Regions from separate parts of the Arthrobacter sp. lap29 genome, predicted to be linked through region 2. Evidence: riboswitches for the same ligand, from Rfam matches in the RefSeq annotation. Region 2 holds a riboswitch; the other holds the start of a gene.
The links. Region 2 has a riboswitch for thiamine pyrophosphate ahead of thiO (glycine oxidase ThiO). Riboswitches for the same ligand answer to the same signal wherever they lie in the genome.
Positions count from the first base shown of each region.

Region 1: it holds a riboswitch for thiamine pyrophosphate, as region 2 does, so the genes downstream of both, RY113_RS06170 (ECF transporter S component) here and thiO (glycine oxidase ThiO) in region 2, are expected to answer to the same signal.

Region 1 is NZ_JAUCEK010000003.1:131,347-139,124, forward strand. Features, by position in the region: gene RY113_RS06140 (Na+/H+ antiporter subunit D) at 1-395, shown strand, start outside; gene RY113_RS06145 (Na+/H+ antiporter subunit E) at 392-1,051, shown strand; gene RY113_RS06150 (monovalent cation/H+ antiporter complex subunit F) at 1,057-1,323, shown strand; gene mnhG (monovalent cation/H(+) antiporter subunit G) at 1,320-1,682, shown strand; gene RY113_RS06160 (DUF4235 domain-containing protein) at 1,792-2,052, opposite strand; gene RY113_RS06165 (beta-N-acetylglucosaminidase domain-containing protein) at 2,303-5,374, shown strand; TPP riboswitch at 5,517-5,636, shown strand; gene RY113_RS06170 (ECF transporter S component) at 5,683-6,315, shown strand; gene RY113_RS06175 (ATP-binding cassette domain-containing protein) at 6,318-7,778, shown strand, end outside.
Region 2 is NZ_JAUCEK010000001.1:120,361-128,138, reverse strand. Features, by position in the region: gene RY113_RS00605 (methionine ABC transporter permease) at 1-37, shown strand, start outside; gene RY113_RS00600 (MetQ/NlpA family ABC transporter substrate-binding protein) at 141-941, shown strand; gene RY113_RS00595 (TetR/AcrR family transcriptional regulator) at 1,199-1,837, shown strand; gene RY113_RS00590 (DUF3107 domain-containing protein) at 1,901-2,125, shown strand; gene RY113_RS00585 (hypothetical protein) at 2,173-2,478, shown strand; gene RY113_RS00580 (4a-hydroxytetrahydrobiopterin dehydratase) at 2,561-2,908, opposite strand; gene RY113_RS00575 (thiazole synthase) at 2,929-3,729, opposite strand; gene thiS (sulfur carrier protein ThiS) at 3,779-4,018, opposite strand; gene thiO (glycine oxidase ThiO) at 4,027-5,340, opposite strand; TPP riboswitch at 5,335-5,460, opposite strand; gene thiE (thiamine phosphate synthase) at 5,475-6,152, shown strand; gene RY113_RS00555 (MarR family transcriptional regulator) at 6,324-6,830, opposite strand; gene RY113_RS00550 (FUSC family protein) at 6,904-7,778, shown strand, end outside.

The DNA.
Region 1 (7,778 bases), on a different contig from region 2:
CAGTGGTGATTGGCGGTGTTGTGGCTAGCCTGCTGACGTTGTTGGTCATGGCCCGGGTATGGAACCGAGTATTTTGGCGCAGCACTGCCGACGCCGAGAACCCGGACCCCGTCCTTTTGGCCACGGCACCTGACTCCTCCGGCCAGCCCAGCATGAGCGCATTGCGCACTAGCAAACATGTGGATGCCACCGAAGGACGTTTTTCTGGAGAGAACGAGATCCCCATCCTGCCCAAGATGATGGTGTATTCAACCATGGGTTTGGTGGTTTTGGGCCTTGCAATGAGCATCTTTGCGGGACCATTGTTTGAACTGAGCCAAGATGCTGCCACCAGCATGCTGGCCCGCACTCCTTACATTGAAGCCGTGCTTGGCGAAGGGGCAGGTACGCCATGAGCCAGAGCATCAACGCCAGGCGCAAGCTGAACCCTTTGCAAAAACTACCGCTGCTTATTTGGCTGGTCCTTGTCTGGGGCGCCCTGTGGCAGGACTTCAGTGCCGGGAATCTTCTTTTTGGGGCCCTCATAGCGCTAGCAGTGTCACAAGTTTTTTACCTGCCGCCCATTGAGCTCAGTGGACGCTTTAACGTGCTGCAGGCCGTGATCTTCCTTTTGTGGTTCCTCAAGCAAGTCACCGTTGCCAGTTGCCAAGTGCTGTACTGGGCGGTTGCCAAGGGGCCCAAAATCCGCAACGCAGTCATTGCCGTCCCGCTTCGTAGCCCCTCGGATCTACTCATGACCGCGGTGGGTCACGTGCTCTCACTGATTCCGGGTTCCTTGGTGGTTGAAGTGGATAGGGGTTGCGCCACTCTCTACGTCCACGCAATGAACGCGCCCACTCCAGAAAGCGTGGAGCGGGTTCGTACAGGGATCCAAGACATTGAAGCCAGGCTGATCACTGTGATGGGGACCAAGGAAGAGCTGGCGGAGCTGCGCTCTGAACGCACTGGGGCATCCATGGTTGCGTATGCGGATATCCTCAAAAGTCCCGATCAGCAAGATTCTGATCAGCAAAGTCCCGATCAGCAAAAAGACCTAGGTGAGGGGCAGTGAGCGTCATGGATGTTGTGGTCATTATTGTTGCAGCGGTGCTCACGCTCGCGGCTGCCGGAACTATCTACCGGATTGCCTCCGGGCCGTCATTGCTGGACAGGGTGATCGCCGCTGATGTTTTGCTGGCCATCTTCGGCGCCGCACTGGCCACGGACATGGCCGCAAATAAACATACGGACAATCTGGCCCTGCTGGTGGTCCTGACGGTGATTGGGTTCATTGGATCAGTCACGGTGGCTCGTTTTGCGGCCCATAAGAGAGGCGACGGATGAATACGCTCATTGATGTTTTGACGGTGATCGCCCTGCTGGGTGGCGCACTCATGAGCCTTGCCGCCGCCATTGGGCTGCTGCGGTTTCCGGACTTGATGAGCCGCATGCATGCTGCAACAAAGCCACAGGTTTTAGGTTTGCTGCTGATGTTGACGGCCATTGGCTTGCAAATGCACGTCTGGTCTTTGCTGCCGGTTCTGCTTGTGGCCTGGCTGTTCCAGCTACTCACGGTGCCGGTATCGGCGCACATGGTGGGCCGGGCCGGCTACCGGACCAAACACCGCCGCCCTGAGATGCTCAGTGTTGATGAGCTCGATCAGGTGGTTGCCGCAGTGGTGGAAGAGGAAAGCAAGCCCTAGCCATCCGCCGTCGTAGTTTCACGGAAGCCGCAGTAATGGAAGCCTCAGTAACGCGGAAGCCTCAGTAACTTTTGGGGGAGGGACTGCTGCGTTTTTGGGAGGAGTGGGCTCAGATTTCTTCGGGGTGCTTGTTAAAGCGTGCAATGGCCTTCTGGGTGGTGCGTGAAGCCAGGGTCTGAATGATGGCCGCAACCACCGAGGAGACCAGCGCAAAGGTCAGTGCTGACCGGAGACTGTTATTTAGATCCGCCCCATCCTTGGGCGGCTTGTTGCCGGTGCTCTTTTCCCAGACGGAATCCACGAGCTTGCTGGCAACAAAGCCGGCACCGAGGCTGATGCCGGTTCCGAGCAACTTAAAGACGATGTTCATAAAGGACTCCTTTGTGGGGATTCACGCTGGTGCGGGAAAGCACTGTAGTTCAGCCTAGCGCTTTCACTGCCTTAGCTGCAGCGGGTAACCCGGGAGCTGGCGAGATTCACTGGCGCTTTGCGTGCTCTCACAAGGCAAGCCGGGCCCTTAACCAGTTGACGTGATCCGCGCCACATCGTTAGAGTTGCGAGCGAATGTGATCCATATCAAACAAGGTTTGCCGTGAGCGTGGAGCACCAAGGGGAACAGATTGAAACGAGCGTATAAGAACGTCACTTCCGGGGCTCTGGCCCTGGCGATTATTGCCGGAGGTGGGATGGCTGCGTTGTCTCCGTCAGCGATTCCGGCCGCTCAGGCAGCGGTTTCGGCCGCCGAAATTTTGCCCACTCCCCAGGAAGTCAGCACCGCAGGCGTTGCTGTTCCCTTGACAGGCGCAGTAAAAGTGGCAGTCGGTGAAAATGCGGATGCCGCAGCCAAGAAGCTGCTAGCGGAAGTAATTACCGCTGCCGGTGGTACCGCCACCTTTGTCAGCGGTGTGGGCACCACCGGCGCCACAGTCTTCCTTGGCACCGTTGCGGACAACCCGGCTGTATCCACCGCGCTCACGGCCGTGGGATCCGGCAGCGCAGCTGGACTGGATGCTGACGGATATGTCATCGCCACCGGAACCGTCAGCGGCAAGCCTGCGCTGGTACTTAACGGCACCGATGCCACAGGTACTTTCTACGCCGTGCAGAGCCTGAGTCAGGTTGTTGCCAACGGTGTGGCGCCAGCCATGACGGTCAAGGACTGGCCGTTGATGTCCATCCGTGGCGGCATTGAGGGCTTCTATGGCATCCCGTGGTCTCATCAGGCCCGCCTGGATCAGTTTGATTTCTACGGCAAGCACAAGATGAACACTTACATCTACACGCCCAAGGACGATAATTACCTGCGTGCCAAGTGGCGTGATTTGTACCCGCAGGCGCAGCTGAACGATTTGAAAGAACTCGTGGATGAGGCCAATGCCAACCACGTTAATTTCACTTTTGCACTCTCACCGGGCAATGACGTCTGCTACTCCGACGATCAGGATTTCGCCGCCACCGTGGCCAAATTTGATCAGCTGCGCGCAATCGGTGTCAGCAGCTTCTACATTGCGCTCGATGACATCAACCCGTACCTGAACTGTGCCGCGGACAAGGCAAAATTCACCTTGCCGGGATTCCGTTCACTTGCCCAGGGCCAGGGGTTCTATTTGAACCGGATCGTCAAGGACTACATTAACGTCCATGGGCTGGCACCGTTGCAGACAGTGCCCACCAACTATGCCGGTTCCGGTCCAGACCCTTACAAGGGTGAGTTTGGTCTGCAGACGGATGATTCGATCCGTATTCAGTGGACCGGTGAAGGCGTCTTCTCCAACACCATTACGGAAGCTTCAGTAACCAAGGCGGTGACTTCCTACAACGCCGAGCATTTCTACATCTGGGACAACCTGCCCGTGAATGATGGACAGCGCGGACGCCTGTTCCTGAACCCGCTGGAGGGCCGCGACGCCAACCTGTACAAACACATTGACGGCATCACTTCCAACCCGATGATCGAACCGTATTCTTCGATGATCGCCCTGGCCGGGTTCGGCGACTACTCCTGGAACGGCCCCCAGTATGTGCCCGCAACAACACAATCCTCCATTATCAGTGAGCTTGCCGGCCCCAATGAGGCCATCAGGGCGTCTCTGGAAACCTTCGTGGACCTGAACCAGAGCTGGAAGCCCTACCGTCCGGAATCCAAAACGGCGCCGGCCCTGAGCGCAGACATCGCAACCTTCTGGACAGCTTTCGACGCCGGAAACACGGCCGGAATGGCACCGTTGAAGGCTCGTTTGGCCACCATTGCAGCAGGCCCGGAAACCTTGCCTGACATGGCCATGACAGGCTTCTACGATGATTCCAAGCCGTGGATTGACGCCGCAGCACACTGGGCCACGGCCATGGAGAAGCAAATCAGCATGCTGGAGGCCATTAAGGCGGGAAATGGCGTAGCCGCCACGGATGGTGCGCTTGCAGCCAATGGAGATATTGCTCTGGCCAAGGCGGCCACCGTGCCCGATGTTGGGCCGAACAACATTGGCATCACGCCTAACGTCATTGTTCCTTCGGTGGGAGATGGACTCTTTGAAATCTTTAGCAAAGAGGCACAGGGACGGTACAACACCTGGCTGAACCTGAGCCCCGTGGCAGCGTCCAGCTACTTCCCCGCAACGGCTACTTCCTCACTTCCCACCTACCAAAGCAACGCGCTCACACGCATGGTTGACGGCGATCCCAGCACTCTTTGGTGGTCCAGTGCACCTCCCGTGAACGGTTCCACCGTCACCATTGACTTAGGCGCCGTGAAGACGGTGGGCAAGGTGCTGATCCAGCAGGCCGATTCCGACACCAATAACGGTGACATGTTCTACCACGCACGGGTGGAGTATTCGGCGGACAATGCCACCTGGACACAGGCCGGAGTGTTTGAGAGCAAGCCGCGCATTGAGCAGAACTTTGATACTCCTGTAAGCGCACGGTACATCCGTCTGGTGTCCACGGGCACCAACCCGGGTGGCCAGTGGGTGAAGATCCGCGAGTTCCAGGCCCTGGAAGCAAATGAACGGCTGGCCAGCAACCTGCCGGGCGCAAATGGTACTGGTGCGCAGAGTGCCTTTGACGCAACCATTGCCACAGCCTTCGAGCCTGCCCAGGCCCCGGTAGAGGGTTCATACCTCTCCAATACCCTGGATGCACCGGCCGCCATGAAGTCAGCCGTTGTGGTGGGCCATGTGGCAGGGGACCTGCAAGTTAAGGTCGACAGCGAATGGGTCACCGTGGGTGCCTTGGATCCGAAACGCAGTTTCCAGGAAGCTGTTCTGGAGCAGGAAAGCATTGAGGGTATCCGCATCCTATTCACTCCGGGCGCAGCAGCCATGGGTGAGCAGACCTTGGCCGTTTATGAGCTTGGTTTGCGCGCCACCGGTCCTGTGGCTGGCGGCCCGTACATTGGTGAGGAAGTGGTGGAACCGACTCCGACGGCCACGGCGACCCCGACTCCGACGGCCACGGTTACTCCGACCGAATCGGCCACCGCCAGTACCGCACCCAGTGACACCCCGTCACCGAGTGCCTCGCCCACGAAGGACGGTTCAACCACACCTTCCGCCAGTGCCAGCGCCACGGCAGGTGCCGGTGATGACCTCGCCAGCACCGGGTTCAACCTCGGTGCAGCAGGTGGGATCGCTGTGATTCTCATGCTCGGTGGGTTGATCATGGCTAGCCGACGCAAGGTGCGCCAGCACTAGCAACAGCAAAAACTGAAAAAGGTTCCATCAAGTACTGCAGGCCTCCATCTCACGGTGGGCGTCTGCAGTACTTTTTTCATGACGCATTTCTTTCCACGCATTGGCTACCGGGTGTGAGCGGGGGTAAGCTGAAGCCGCAATTCAAACACGACAGGGGAGCGTGCACCCATTTATCGGGTGTCGGCGCTGAGAGTGCGGTTCGCCGCAGACCCTCGAACCTGCTCCGGCTAGTACCGGCGAAGGGAGTCGAGTTCTCTTCGGCTGCGCGGAAAGACCGCTGCAGCCGCCCCTCCTGAAAAGGAGGAAACATGAGTAAGTCAGTTACGGGCACGTCCGCCCCGAAAAACACGCAACAAAAGAACAAAAGCACCTGGCGGGTTGTCGACATTGTTGTCGTCTCGGTTCTGGGTGTTGCCGTTGGCGTTATCTTTTGGCTCTGGTCCGCCGGCTACGGTTTCATCGCAGCCTTCACCGTAGCCTTCCCACCCGTTGGTGCACTTTACGTTGGCGGCTGGCTGATTGCCGGCGTGCTGGGTGCCTTAGTGGTCCGCAAACCGGGCGCGGCGTTATATTGCGAATTGATCGCCGCCACCGTTGAAGGACTGCTGGGAACCCACTTCGGGTTCACGGTGCTGCTCTCAGGCTTGATTCAAGGCCTAGGCGCCGAGCTGGCCTTCGCCGTATTCCGTTACCGCAAATTCAATCTTCCCGTTGCCATCTTGGCCGGAACCTTGGCCGGCTTGGCGCTGGGCGTCTATGAAAACCTTATCTACAACGTGGCCTGGGCCTTGGAATGGAAGCTCGTCTACGCGGTGCTGGCCATGGTCTCCGGTGCTCTCATTGCGGGGGTAATTTCTTGGCTGGCCGTGCGCGGGTTGGCACGCACAGGCGCGCTGGCGAACCTGCCCTCACGTGGGGCCGCCACCGAAAAGGCAATCTAGTCATGGCCATCGTGCAGAACCGCGGTGCACCAGTACAGGTCTCTGTCAGGGGGTGGGGCTGGCAGCATTCGGGCCGGAACAACCAAGCCCTCCACGGCCTGGATTTGGAAATCTCCCCGGGTGAACGCGTACTGCTGCTGGGCCCTTCGGGTGCCGGAAAATCAACCTTGCTGCACGCCCTAGCCGGTGTGCTCGGGGATGACGAGGACGCCAATGAGATGGGTGAGCTGCTCATTGACGGGCGCCCTGTGCACGAATCGCGCGGCCGTACCGGGCTCATGCAGCAGGACCCTGATGCTCAGGTGGTGCTCTCACGCATTGGTGACGACGTTGCCTTCGGCGCTGAAAACCTTGCCGTGCCGCGCGAGGAAATTTGGCGCCGCGTCCCGGCTGCCTTGGAGTCGGTGGGCCTGAACCTGCCACTGGACCACTCCAGCTCCGCACTCTCCGGCGGGCAGAAGCAGCGCCTGGGACTAGCCGGTATTTTGGCCATGCGGCCCGGCCTGCTGCTGCTCGATGAGCCCACCGCCAACCTGGATCCGGCCGGTGTGGTGGAGGTCCGTGACGCCGTGCGCCGCAGCCTCGATGAAACCGGGGCCACCCTGGTTGTGGTGGAGCACCGCGTCTCCGTCTGGCTGGAGGTGGTGGACAGGATAGTGGTGTTGGCTCCGGCCGCCCTGGGAGAGCCCGGTGGCGTGCTGTTCGACGGTCCTCCCGCCACGGTTCTTGCCCAGAGCCGGGACTTACTGGCCAAGGCTGGTATTTGGGTTCCTGGCCACGTCCCGGAAGTCCGTGCCCGCATCACCAACCCGTCCGACGCCGGACGCCCCCTGCTGCTAGAGGCGGAGGCTTTGGCGCTCTCCCGCACCAAGGGACGCAAGCGCCGCCCGGTGGTGCCGGCAGCCGTGGTGCCTTCAGTGCAGGTGCGGGCCGGGCATGCGCTGAGTGTGACCGGGCTCAATGGATCCGGAAAGTCAACGCTCGCACTGACCCTGGCCGGACTGCTGGCCCCAGTGAGTGGCCACTTGGCTGCGCTGGAACCCTTGGCGCGCGGTGCCGGGCCCGAGCCGCTGAAATGGCGTGGACGGGATTTGATCAGCCGGATTGGCACCGTCTTTCAGGAACCCGAGCACCAATTTGTTGCTGGTACTGTCCGGGATGAGCTGTTGTTTGCGCCGAGGCTGCTAGGCCGTGGCGAGGATACCGTGGATGAACTACTGGTGCGCCTGCGGCTGGAACACTTAGCGGACGCCAACCCGTTCACACTTTCGGGTGGGGAGAAGCGGCGGCTGTCAGTGGCAACAGTGCTGGCGGCGAGCCCACAACTCCTGGTCTTGGACGAGCCTACGTTTGGACAGGACGCGAACACGTGGGCCGAGCTGGCCTCCTTGTTAACGGAGCTGCTGGATGCAGGCACGGCCGTGGTGTCGGTGACGCATGACGCCGCGTTCAGCGCAGTGCTC
Region 2 (7,778 bases):
GGGCAACTTTGCCGCGCGGCGTCTTTCACACCGCTAAGAAACGCGCCCGTCCGTTCCTTTAGCTTCAATCCCCGAACCGTCAAAAAGTGCATGTCGCGGGAGAGTCCGTCCATGCAAACACCTCTAAGAAAAGAATCGACATGATCCGTTCCACAATGCTCAAAGCCGCCGCGGTTGGCGTAGCCGCTATCCTCTCACTCACCGCTTGCGGCGCGGGCTCCGAGTCAGCCGCTGACACCATCAAGGTCGGGGCTCTTGCTGTTCCTGCCGGCGACATGCTCAAGTACGTGTCCAAAGAACTGGCCCCGAAGGATGGGCTGAGCGTGGACTACAAGGAATTCAGCGACTACAACACCCCCAATGCTGCCCTCAGTGACGGTGACATTGACGCCAACTTGTTCCAGAACACCACCTTCATGGAGACCTACAACAAGGCCTCCGGCAAGGACCTGGTCAGTGTCGGAAAGGTGTACCTGCCCCCGATGGCCCTCTACTCCAATGACATTGCCACACTGAGCGAACTGCCCGACGGCGCATCCATCGCCGTCCCCAATGACCCCACCAATGAAGGCCGTGCCTTGCTGCTGTTGGCGTCCAAGGGCTTGATTGAGGTCAAAGAGAACCCCATCACGCTCAAGGACATCACCGCGAACCCCAAGAACTTCAAGTTCATCGAGATTGAGAACGCCAGCCTCCCGCAGGCCCTCAATGACAAGGACGCGGCGATCGTCACGTTGGCCTTCGCACTGCCTGCAGGCCTGAGCGCAGACAAGCAGCTCTTGGTGGAGGGAGAGGACAGCGCCTTCTACAATGTGCTGGCGGTAAAGGCGGAGATGAAGGATGATCCCCGCGTGCAGAAGCTCTTCACGATGCTTACCTCACAGGATATGAGGGACTTCCTCAAAACCGAGTTCAAGGGTCTTGTCATCCCCGCATCCTAAGTTTCTGTGCACCTGATTCAGGCGCACCCAGGGGCCGCCCTCACCGGCGGCCCCTTTTCTTTTTGTGGGGACCCTATGAAGATGTGGCTCAGATCCAGGCAGTATTCTTGGTCCCACGCCATGCCTGCTCGGCCCCTACCCATAATTAGCCCGAGTAATCCGGCCAAGTCTGCGCCGTATGGCTGATTACCGGCCGGTAGAATGACACGAACCGCCCCATGCACCAGCCACGGGCATCGGAGGGAAAGGCAGCCATCATGACTTTGAATCCAGCCGCGAAGAATAGCCCCGCGCCGAAGACGCAGTCGAGCCGCATGCCGCGTGATGAGCGCCGAGCACAACTGCTGACCTCTGCGCTGGAGGTGTTTGTCAACCATGGCTATCACGGTGCCGCCATGGATGAAATTGCCGAAACCGCCAAGGTCAGCAAGCCTGTCCTGTACCAACATTTCCCCAGCAAGCGGGAATTGTATTTGGCACTGTTGGAGAGCCATTTGGATGCTCTGACAAAAATGCTGGTGGCTGCCTTGAATTCCACCTCCGATAACAAATTGCGGGTTCAGGCCACCATGAAGGCCTACTTTGAATTCATGGCCAACGACGATCAGGCTCACCGGTTGGTCTTTGAATCCGATCTTGTAAACGATCCCGAGGTAGCTGCCCGGCTGGAGGCGTTCAATGCCAACTACGCCGACGCGATTGGTGCTGTCATTGCCGAGGATACTAAGTTGCCCCCTGTTGAGGCAGCTCTGCTGGGCCGGGCGTTGGCGGGTATGGCCCAGGTCAGCGCACGGTACTGGCTCGAAGAAAGCGGCGACCTTGATCTAGATGTGGCCAGTGATCTGGTTTACCGTTTAGCTTGGCGCGGAATTAGCCGATTCCCCAAGGAATCCTGACACGCTGCCCCTAGAGTGGTTGTAATATCCATCTAAAAGTACGTGTGCACCAAGGAGACAGCTGTGGAAATCAAGATCGGCATCCAGAACATCAACCGTGAAATCATCCTTGAATCCGATCAGAGTGCGGACGACGTCGCCAACCAGGTCTCCGAAGCTCTGGCCAAGGGCTCCGAGCTGCGTCTTAAAGACGAAAAGGGCCGGATGATCATTGTTCCGGGCAACGCGCTGGGGTACGTTGAACTGGGTGGCGAGAAGGCTCGCGGTGTAGGCTTCGGCGCACTCTAGAACCCTTTTTTGTCACTGATCCACAGCTCGTAGAGGCGGATACATTCATGGTTGCCCTGGTCATTATTGCCCTCACCGCCGCCGCTTTCGGCGCTATTGCCTGGGCTGTGGACAAGCACCGCGCCATGTTCGGTGCGGCGCTCCCCGCCGGTGCCGCCGTGGCTGCCTCTCTCTTGGTCTGGATCCTCACCATGGCTGTGGGGCTAAATAATGACAGCGCCACCGCTTGGATGCCTTGGATTCTTTCCATGCTGGTGGGCGGAGCGGCCGCCTGGGCCACCGCCGGTTTTGTAGGCCGTGCCCGCCACCAGCATCAAGTGGAGCGCAACACCGCAATTTTGCAAATGCACTAACTGCGCAGCGGCTGTACCACACTAAAGCTGAACTGTCCGGGAAATGATCCCGATCCCGCCTTTGGAGCCCGATATTTCGGTTTCAAAAGGCGGGATCGGGATCATTTTTTGTTTCCGTTGCAGCTTCTGCACCGGCTGCCACGGCCGCTGCGGAAATGGCTCTGGCCAAGGTAATGTCCCGTGCCGTGATCTGCCCTCCCGCATCATGGGAGCTGGTGGCAATAAATAAGGTGTCATAGCGCCAGTCCACATCCGGGTGATGGTTGGCTTCCTGGGCGAGCGCCCCAATGGCGGCGAACAACTCCAAGGCCCCGGCCGACGTCGGGCACTTCAGCACGCAGCGCAGCTCACCGGCGTATCGCCACTGAGGCAGGGTTGCCAGTTCAGCATCGATCTGGGTCCGGGTCAACACATCATCTGCGGGCGCCATGGCAGGCTCCTTATCTAGTTCTACAGGTCAGGGCGGCCATCCATGGCCGAGGAAGCCAAGGCGTGGGCCCTCTTGGGAATGCGGCCACCCTGTGCTGCCAGTCTTCCACCGATCACGGCGTGTTTGAAGGCTTCGGCCATGACAAGCGGATTTTGGGCACGGGTGACTGCCGTGGCCAATAGGACTGCGTCACAGCCCAGCTCCATGGCAAGGGAGGCATCGGAGGCGGTGCCAATTCCGGCGTCGAGCACCACGGGAACGGACGCGCGGGAAACAATCAGCTCAATATTATGCGGGTTCAAGATGCCCAGGCCGGTGCCGATGGGGGCACCCAGCGGCATGACGGCGGTGGCTCCAAGCTGCTCCAGGCGCAGCGCCAGAACCGGGTCATCGTTGGTGTAGGCGAACACCTTGAAGCCACGGTTGACAAGCTGCTCGGTGGCGTCGGCAAGTTCAAGGGCGTCGGGCAGCAAGGTGTGCTCGTCAGCGATGACCTCCAATTTCACCCAGTCGGTATCCAGGGCCTCACGCCCCAGTTCCGCTGTCATCACAGCTTCACGGGCCGTAAAGCAGCCGGCCGTGTTGGGCAGAATGCGAATGTTGTTCTCGAGCAGCAACTGGAACAAATTGGTGCCACCTCCCGCTGCCTCATCCACCGAGTAGCGGCGCATGGCCACGGTGGTCAGCTCGGTGCCGGAGGCGATGAGTGCGGCACCGAGTCCGGACAGGCTCGGAGCACCTCCGGTGCCCATAATGAGCCGGGAGTTCAGCGCAATCCCGTCAATTACCAGGGAATCGTTACGGGTCAGTGCTTCGGTCATGGCATTCACTTTTCGGTCTCGGACGGTCAATGATGTGTTGGCGGGGATCTTAGCCACCCTGTACTGCTGTGACAATTTCAAGTTCGTCCTCGTGTTCCACGGCAGTGGCGGACCACTGGCTGCGAGGCACAATGCCTGAGTTGCGGGCAACGGCAACACCAAGCCGGCCGCCGTCGGCAGCCTGTCCCGAGGCGAGCAGCGCCCTGCCGGTGGTGGCCGTGACAAGGTCCGCAACTGTGGTCCCGGCGGGGTGGGTTTCCGTGGTGCCATTGAGTTGAATGGTGAACATGGTTGCTCCTACGCGGTTGGGCCGGCGGGGCCGGCAAGCGGTATCGAGGTTGGGCCGGCGGTGCTGGCGGTGCCAGCGGTGAGTGACGGAGAAAAACGGTCGGGGCGGAAATGCGTCCACGCCAGGTCCGTGATGTCCCCCAACAGCTGGCGGACTATCAGCGCGGCGATGGGGGTCAGCAACACACCGTGCCGGAAGAAGCCCGTGGCAATGATGAGACCGGTGATGTCCCGCCCGGTTGCTCCCAAAACCCGTCCCAGCAGCGGGGCGTTATCCGGGGTTCCGGGACGGGCACGGGCGGTGCATTCGAGCAGTTCAAGCTCGGCCACGGCGGGCAGCAACACCTGGGCATCGCGCAGTAGCTGGTGTACTCCCCCGGCGCTGACACCGGCGTTGGCGTCTTCGCGGCTTGTTGCCCCAATCACTACGGTGCCGTCTTCGCGCGGCACAATGTAGACAGGCACCCCGCGCACCAGCCCACGGATGGTGGCGGTGGTCAGCGGGAGCAGATGCTCCGGCACGCGCAGCCGCAAAACGTCCCCATACACTGGACGAACCGGCAGCTTCAGCCCCTCGGGCAGGCCGGCCAGTTGCGGGGCGCCAAGGGCATTGGCCACCACCACTTCCTTGGCGTGGATTTCGCGCCCGTCAGCTAGCAGCACTCCGGTCACACACGAGTGGCTATCCGCCGGATCCTTGTGGAGAAGTCCGACGGCGGTCTCCGCCACGAACGCTGGTGCCGGCACGTTTGTTTCGGTGCCTTCTGAGACGGCGCCCCGGGCCCCTGAAGCGTTTTCCAGTGCCATGCGAAGCGCGGTGGCCATGGCACGCGGGTCAACTTGGTGGTCCTGTTTCATCAGGTAGGCGCAGGAGATGTGTGGGCCGACGAGTGGTTCCAGGGCCCGGGCCTCGCGGATGGAAAGCTGTTCCGAGTCCAGCCCATACTGTTTTTGAACCTCGTGCAGGTCAGCCAGTGCCTGCCGGTCAGCTGGGTCCCCGCCCAGAACCAGGGTGGGCGAAACGTTGAAGCCAGTCCCCCGCGCAGCTTCCGCCTCAGCGGCACTCAAGCTAACAGGCAGCGAAGCCACGAACTCGGGCCAGCGTGCGGCCGAGGCGAGTGTCAGCGCCAGTAGTTCTTCTTCTTGGTAATGGAGTTCGCTGACCGGGGCCAGCATACCGGCGGCGGCAAAGGTTGCACCAGTGGCGGGGGCAGGATCAATCACTGTGACGGTGTGGCCCGCGCGTTGGGCTTCCCAGGCGATGCCTAGGCCCACAATTCCGCCGCCAATGACGGCTACGTCGGTGCTTAAAATATCGGCCACAATGCCTTCCTTCCCTACGCCGGCATGACCCGGATCAGGTTCCACGCCCGCTGGGGGCGTATTTCGGTCGGCGCATTAGGCGCCCTCTCAGCCAGCTTCACTGGCTCCCGCGGTACTGCACTAGTCTATGAGACATGAGCCATATTTCTGCCATCCATGACGGCGCCCCCGCCCACACCGTTGCCTCGATCCAGAGCGCCCAACTGTATTTGTGCACGGATTCCCGCGCCAAACAGGGGGATTTTGCCGATTTTCTGCGGGCCGCCTTTGCTGGCGGTGTTGATATTATCCAGCTGCGCGATAAAACCATTGAGGCAGCAGAAGAGCTTGAATTGCTGGCCGTGTTGCGTTCTGTTGCACAGGAATGCGGCAAGTTGTGGGCTGTCAATGACCGGGCGGACATCGCTTCGCTCAGTGGCGCACCCGTGTTCCACATTGGTCAAAAGGATTTGCCGCTGCCTGCCGCCCGCACACTTCTGGGGCCGGTCTCGATGGGCCTTTCCAGCCACGACCCCGCCCAGGTTTCGGCAGCCGCGAAGCATCCCTACGCCGACTACTTCTGTGTGGGACCTCTCTGGGCCACCCCCACCAAGCCGGGCCGTGCCGCCGTCGGGCTTTCCCTGGTGGAGCACGCCGCATCGCTGAACACCACCAAGCCGTGGTTCGCCATTGGCGGGGTTGAGCTGTCCAATGTGGAGCAAGTGGTGGCGGCGGGCGCGTCCCGGATTGTTGTTGTCCGCGCCATCACCGAAGCACAAGATCCGACGGCGGCCGCCCAGGCCCTGCTATCCCGGCTGCCTGCGCTGGGCTAATTCGCGCCACAAGAATTGCGAGGATTGCCAGTCCCTTTGGCTTGGAATACGGGTCGGTGAGTGTGGCTGGTGTGCAGCTGTGCCCGGCAATCGACGCTACCGGCCCGGGTGGGCTACTGCCGCGGAGGACACAATCCGATGGTGGCGCAACGAGGTGTGGCGTTACGAGGCCTAGCTGGAAGACTCTGCGGCTAAGGCGACTTTACGCAGCAGCGTGGCCAGCTTTGCCTGTTCGCTCGCGCTCAGACCGGAGAGCATCTGGCGATCCCGCTCCAGAAAGCGCGGAAATTCCCGATCCACCAACTCCTGCCCCTGAACCGTCAACCGCAGGAGCACCACCCGGCCGTCATGCTCCCAGGGGAGGCGCTCGATCAGTCCGCGTCTGGCCAGCCGGTCGGCATTTTTGGTGGTGGAGGCGCCGCTGAGCATTGTCGAGGCAGTCACCTCACTGGCACGCAAGGGGGCACCGCTGCGGGCCAGGGTGCACAGGACATCGAACTCTGCCCGGGTCAGCCCTTCGTGAACCAAATGACGCTCCGCGCGGTGGTTAGCCAAGGCACCAATCCTGGTAATCCGCCCCATCACCTCAATACTGGCCACATCCAGGTCCGGCCGCACTTGTGCCCAGCCCTTCCGCGCCCTGTCAACGAAGTCACCCGACTCTGCATGTACACTCATGGATCCAGTCTAGAGACTACTCTCACATCATTCACATCTATTTTACTAGTAAAATAGATTGTAGTATGGAAAGATGATCATGACCTCCCGGCTTCGCCACTGTGGCACGGCCCTGGCCCACTCTGTGGCTCCCCGCACCTGGTACAAGTCCCTTGCCATCCACCCGGCCGACGCCATCTTTGCCCCGGCCATCAAGGTGGGCATTGCGGCGAGCCTGGTCTTGGTTGCCGGCGGGCTTATGGGCCAGCAACAACTGGCCGGGGTGGCCACTTTGGGCGCACTGACCAGCGCCTTCGGCCGCTACCAGCCCTACCGCCGGTTGGCTCCCATGCTGGGAATCGTGGCTGCAGCAATGCTGGTCACGGTCGGAATCGGCGCACTGCTCGGTGCCATGGGCGTCCCCATGGCGGCGCAAATCGCTGTGCTATCGCTCATTGCTGGCCTGGCCTCTCACATCTTTGCCGCCTTCCGGATCACCGGCCCGGGCGCCGTCATCATGGTCTTTGCCGCCGCTGCCGGCGCCGCCTACGCGAATAGCCTGGCCGGAGTTGCCCCCGTCGTGGCTGCATTGGGGATCGGCGCCGCCGTGGGGTGGCTCGCCGCAATGGCCCCTGTTCTGGTGAACCCGCTAGGGCCGGCCCGCCTTGCCGTTGCCCGGTCCATCACGGCCGTGGTGCGCCTGGCCACGCAGTTCCCCGCAGACGCGTCCCACGGCGGCACCCACCTTGGTGCCGCCCGCGCCGCCGTGCGCGGGGCCCGGGGATCGGTGGCGCTGAGCGCCAGCAGTAGCTTCGGTAGCGGCTCCGGCACAGTCCGGCCCGCAACCGTCCGGGCCCGGCAGCGCCGCCAAGACGCAGAAGCGTTGAACCTCATTCTGAACGAGGTTGAATCCGTCATTGCCACGGTGGGCCATGCCAGCAGCAAGTCGCTGGCCCTGGCATTACAAAG